DNA from 2 places in the Moritella viscosa genome. Region 1 is predicted to be linked to the other one. Evidence: predicted binding sites of a transcription regulator. Region 1 holds the regulator's gene; the other holds the start of a gene.
The links. The regulator sigma-54, encoded in region 1, starts transcription at its own class of promoters, with help from an activator protein. The targets are predictions, from matches to a motif close to GTTGGCACGNNNNTNGNNT.
Positions count from the first base shown of each region.

Region 2: BT797_RS04120 (nitrate reductase) is a predicted target of sigma-54. The motif match lies at 1,586-1,604, and genes of this name have one in related genera.

Region 1 covers NZ_FPLG01000088.1:117,273-120,491, reverse strand. Annotated here, with positions in the region: gene hpf (ribosome hibernation promoting factor) at 126-413, opposite strand; gene BT797_RS12650 (RNA polymerase factor sigma-54) at 445-1,956, opposite strand; gene lptB (LPS export ABC transporter ATP-binding protein) at 2,007-2,732, opposite strand; gene lptA (lipopolysaccharide transport periplasmic protein LptA) at 2,748-3,209, opposite strand.
Region 2 covers NZ_FPLG01000024.1:30,659-33,877, reverse strand. Annotated here, with positions in the region: gene BT797_RS04125 (phospho-sugar mutase) at 1-1,408, shown strand, start outside; gene BT797_RS04120 (nitrate reductase) at 1,682-3,219, shown strand, end outside.

The DNA.
Region 1 (3,219 bases):
GATATAAAATAATGGGGTCATTATCCCGCAATTGATTTGGATATGATATGTTTTAATTATGTCAGAAGCATTAATACCTAAAGGAAAAATGGTTTTCCTTTAGGTTATTTGTGGCGAGGTTAAAATTAATGGCGAATCAACTTCTCTTTATGCTTAATCACTTGGCGATCGAGCTTATCCATTAAGCCATCAATTGCGGCATACATGTCATTGTGTTCATGCACGGCAAAGATCTCACCCCCATTTAAATGTATTTTTGCTTCTGCAATTTGAAGTAATTTTTCAACATTTAAAATCACATGAATATTGTTTATATGATCAAAATGCCGTTCTAATTTGGAAAACTTGCTATCAACGTAATCTTTCAGTGAGTCTGTAATGTTTACATGTCTACCGGTTAAATTAATTTGCATATATGTCTCCCCTATGAAGGTTGGATTAGCCCTATAATAGGCTTTTACGCTGATTAGACGGTGGTATACTTAGTGCCTCTCGATATTTTGCAATCGTACGTCTAGCCACTTTGATACCTTGATCAGCAAGTAAATCAGCAATCTTGCTGTCACTTAATGGTTTAATGGCATTTTCTGCCGCGACCAATTTTTTTATTAATGCACGAATAGCGGTTGATGAACATTCTCCGCCATTGTCAGTACTGACATGGCTTGAAAAGAAAAATTTAAGTTCAAAAATACCACGTGGTGTATGCATAAACTTCTGCGTTGTTACCCGTGAAATCGTTGACTCGTGCATCTCCACTTCTTCGGCAATATCATTTAAAACCATAGGTTTCATGGCTTCATCGCCATATTCAAAGAAATCAACTTGGCGTTGAACAATACTTTTCGTTACTTTTAGTAAGGTTTCATTACGGCTTTCTAAGCTTTTAATAAACCATTTAGCTTCTTGTACATGGGTTCGAATAAACTGCCCGTCGCTGCTATTACGATTGCCTGTCGACAAGTTTGAATATTCATTGTTCACTTTTAATCTTGGCACAATGTCAGGATTTAACTCTACTACCCATTGATTATTTTTTTTCTTTACTAAAACATCGGGAATAACATACAGCCCTTCAGTCTGATCAATTACGTTGCCAGGTCTGGGTTCTAGACTCTGTATTAATTGCATGATCTCTTTAAGTTGTGGTTCTTTTAATTTTGTCTTACGGCTTAATTGACGGTAGTCGCGATTGCCCAATAAATCCATGTGAGACTGAATTATTTGCTGACATTCTGTTAACCAAGGTGTGTTTTTAGGTAAATGCTGGAGTTGGATCAATAAACATTCTTGTAATGAGCGCGCAGCAACGCCGATGGGATCGAAATGCTGAATACGCTTCAATACAGCTTCGATTTCATCTAATTCAATTTGTTCTTCACTACTGCTACTGTCGCTGAGTTCTTGGTGATCGCTATTGACGCTAGACAGGATATCTTCACAAGTCTGATTAAGGTAACCATGATCATCAATGCCATCAATAATCGCAACAGCAATAGCACGATCAGTGTCAGTAAAGGGGGTTAATTCCATTTGCCACATGAGATGCTCATATAAGCCTTCGCTAGTCTCACCTTGATAGACTTGGTCTAAGCCATCAATACCGCCACCCGCACTGCCGTGAGTCTGTATTTGAGGAGTGTAGACATCATCCCAATTACTGTCATTAGGTAGTTCATCTGGCATTGCTTCACTGGCGAGCGCATCACTCACTTCTATTTGGCTGGCATCGGTAACAGTGTCGTTATTATCCAGATTATGCTCATCGCTACTTTCTGCACCATTTGGCTGAGCTGTATTGGGATCTTCTTGTTCCAGTAGCGGATTACTGTCTAATGCTTCTTGAATCTCTTGTTGTAACTCCAAGGTCGATAATTGTAATAATCGAATCGCTTGTTGCAACTGTGGCGTCATTGCCAGAGATTGACTCATACGAAGTTGTAATGATGGCTTCATCTAACGACTACTCTCTCTCTTCCTTAATGCGGTAACGTATCAATATCAAACTATAGTCGGAATTGATCTCCAAGGTATACTTCTTTTACTTTTTCGTTGGATAAAATCTCTTCAGAAGTACCTGATGCGATCAAATGTCCATGGCTCACAATATAAGAGTGTTCACATACATCGAGCGTCTCACGTACGTTATGGTCGGTAATTAATACCCCTAAACCACGATCTCGCAGATGTTGAATAATTTTTTTAATATCACCAACCGAGATTGGATCAACGCCAGCAAACGGTTCATCTAATAAAATAAACTTTGGATCTGCTGCGAGTGCGCGGGCAATCTCAACGCGGCGGCGTTCACCACCCGATAAGCTCATTCCTAAACTATCGCGAATATGGGTGATATGAAATTCTTCTAATAATTCTTCTAACTTTTCTTCACGTTCGAAACGCGTTAGTTCAGTTCGTAACTCTAAGATTGCCATGATATTTTTCGTTACCGATAAACGACGAAAAATAGATGCTTCTTGGGGTAAGTAACCAATACCTTGTTGTGCACGAATGTGCATTGGCTCATGCGTTAATTCTTGGTCATCAATGAAGATTTGTCCATGATCTCGCTTAACCAAACCAACTACCATGTAAAAGGTGGTGGTTTTACCTGCGCCATTAGGCCCAAGTAAACCAACAATTTGGCCTGATTCAACTTCGAGACTCACATCTGACACAACTTTTCGTTTGTTATAACTTTTTGCTAAGTGTGATACTTTTAAACGTGCCATATGAATTCATTTACTCTAATTAGTTTTGTTGTCTTCAGGAGTGAAAATAGTGATCACTCGATCGGATTCATGCTTGCCGCTTTCGGCTATCATTTCTTGTTTGTCAATTTGGTAGATGATCTTGTCACTTTTAACTTCGCTATCAGCTTGGCGTAAACGTGCATTTTTTGACAAAGTTAAGCGTTTTTTACCCAGTTCGTAGCGGATCTCATCAGATTCGGCCTTAATTTTTTTACCGTCATCAAGCTCTTGATAAAAAGTAGCTGGCGACCCTGTGGCAATCATTACTTCTGTGCCTTTTTCGCCCGAGCTTAATACCGTGAGTTTATCGGCATTTATTAATATCGTCCCCTGAGTAACCACTACACTGTCATAAAATATTACTCGGTTCTCTTTAATAAATACTTCTTGACGTTTGGAATTAACGACAACATTTTCTTTAAAATCAGACTCTAATGCGAGAGCTGAATTACTCATGAATAATGTT
Region 2 (3,219 bases), on a different contig from region 1:
CCACGATGCTGCAGGTGTTCTCACTGCAATGGGAATTAAAGTCTATCTGACCAGTAAGGTTGCGGCGACACCGTTAGTTGCATTTGGGGTTACTCACCTTAATGCCGCCGCGGGTATTGTGGTGACTGCTAGTCATAATCCGCCTCAGTATAATGGGTATAAGGTATATTGGGGGAACGGTGCACAGATCATCCCGCCTCATGATTCTGGAATCGCAGCATGTATCGATAAAGCAGCAACAGAAAGTATTCGTTTACTGACACTGGAAGCCGGGAGTGCTGAAGGTCGACTTATTATGCTGGGAGATGATTACTATCAAAGCTACCGCAAAGGGATAAAGGATGCGGCTGTACTGCAGAACCATACCCAGCCAGAGTTAGTGAGTCTATCCTATACCGCGATGCATGGTGTTGGCGCAGAAATGGCCGAAACAGTGCTTAATGATGCTGGTGTATCTCAGGTTTATTCGGTGGCGTTGCAACGAGAACCTGATGGCGATTTTCCGACAGTAAATTTTCCTAATCCTGAAGAGAAAGGAGCAATGGACCTCGTTATTGCCGAGGCGCAGAAGTATGATGCAACGCTGGCTTGTGCTAACGATCCTGATGCGGATAGGTTTGCTGTGGCAGTGCGTACAGAGACAGGTAAGTACCAGATGCTCACTGGCGATCAGGTCGGCGTATTATTGGGTCATTACCTCATGAATCATGCAAGTGAACATAATCGTTTAACTTGCACAACGATTGTTTCCTCTAGTTTATTATCGAAAGTAGCAGCGAGCTTAGGTGCGACTTGTTTGACAACTCTGACTGGTTTTAAGTGGCTAACGAATGTGGCTATGGCTGAGCAAAGTGATGATAATCAGTGTTTGTTTGCCTATGAAGAAGCCTTAGGTTATATGGTTGGATCTATGGTGTGGGATAAAGATGGTTTATCTGCACTCGTGGCATTTGCCCAGTTAACGGCAGAGTTGGCTAGCCAAGGACAGACTGTTTGGGATCGGTTAGAAGAGATTTATCGTGAGCATGGTTTTCACTTAAACACTCAGGTGAGTATTGCCCTTAAACCGACGACGCCGAACATCGGGGATTGTCTGCGTAAAGATCTACCGACAGAGATTGCTAATAAACAGGTTTTGAGTACAGATGACATTAGCCGTGGTCTGCGAATCTTTAAAGATGGGTCTACAGAGTCAATTGATTTACCTGCTAGTGATGTGCTTATCTTCAAGTTAGAAGGTGGCTCGCGCGTGATTGTTAGGCCGTCAGGCACTGAACCTAAAATTAAATGTTATTATGAAGTAGTCGAAACGATGACAGCTGAAGATAGTTTAGATAGTGTTCAGGCTCGAGCTCAGGCAGAGATGGACGCCTTTATTTTGGTCCATCAGGCATCATTGCCTCAGTAAGTCGACTTTTATTATTATGATTTTGCGCACCGACTTGGTGCGCTTAACAATCCCAAGCACTATTATCGTCCTTTTAAACCTTATTTCAAAGTACTAAAATTTAGTGCAACCCTTATTTTAACGCATTTTCAATACACTTTCTTCGTGATCTACGCCTACTTCCCCCCAAACTATAGACTTGGCTGGATTTTTGCTTTATCTATATATAAATGAATATGAATATGAATATGAATATGAATATGAATATGAATATGCGTAAACAAGGATGAACATATGCAGAAGCTAAAAAAAATACCCAAGTGGGTTAAAACGACATGTCCTTATTGCGGTACCGGTTGTGGTGTCGAAGCGCAAGTAAATCAAGACAACTCAGTTACTATTCGTGGTGATGAATCACACCCAACCAATTTAGGTAATCTTTGCTCTAAAGGATTAACGCTAGCCGATACCCTAGTCCCAGAAGGACGTCTTACTGAATGTTATATTCGTGGCCAAGCGCAGAGTATGGAAACCACATTAAGCTATATTGCATCATCGTTTAACAAAGTGATTGCCGAACATGGTCCTGACGCTGTTGCCTTTTATGTATCAGGGCAGTTACTCACCGAAGATTACTATATTGCTAACAAATTGATGAAAGGCTTTATTGGCAGCAGTAATATTGATTCTAATTCACGTCTGTGTATGTCTTCTGCCGTTGTCGCTCATAAACGAGCCTTTGGTGAAGATGCGGTGCCTGCCTGTTATGCGGATATCGAAGCAGCTGAACATATTTGTTTAGTAGGTTCTAATCTCGCTTGGTGTCATCCCATCTTATTTCGTCGTATTAAACAGGCGAAAATGGCAAATCCGAATTTAAAAATAACCGTCATCGACCCGCGCCGCACGGACACTTGTGATATAGCGAGTTTACATTTAGCCATTCGACCGGGTACCGATGTCGCTCTTTACAATGGTTTGTTAGAATTTCTTGATCAAGAAAACGCATGTGACCTCAATTATATCGCTCAACATACCGAAGGTTTTGCAGAAGCACTTGCGTCTGCTTATCAATCAACACCAAGTTGGGTTGAACTGGCTGAATTCTGTAATCTCGAACTCGATACCATGATAGATTTTTTCCGTCGCTTTACCGATATTGATAAAACCTTGACGTTATTTAGCCAAGGTGTGAATCAGTCAACCAGTGGTACGAACAAAGTAAATGCCATTATTAACTGCCATTTAGCAACTGGCCGTATCGGTAAGCCTGGTGCCAGTCCATTTTCTGTGACCGGTCAGCCTAATGCCATGGGTGGCCGTGAAGTGGGTGGCCTTGCCAGTATGCTAGCTGCGCACATGGACTTTACACCAGAGAGTCATAAGCTAGTGAGTGAATTCTGGCATACCGATAAATTGGCGACCAATACTGGTGCTAAAGCCATTGATATGTTTGACCAAGTGCATCAGGGCAAGATCAAAGCAATTTGGATCATGGGTACTAATCCTGTCGTAAGCTTACCGGATTCAGACAAAATCCAGCAGGCGTTATTAAATTGTCCGCTGGTGGTTGTCTCTGATTGTATCGCTAAATCAGATACCATCGCCTGTGCTGATGTATTATTACCTGCGCAAGGTTGGGGTGAAAAAACCGGTACAGTGACTAACTCAGAACGCTGTATATCACGCCAACGTGGCTTTTTGCCGAGTGTCGGTGAAGCAAAAGCCGATTGGTGGTTATTAGCGGAAGTGGCCAAACGCATGGGATTTGGTAAAGCATTTAGCTTTGACAGCGAAGCAGACGTATTTGCTGAATATGCGCAGATGACCGG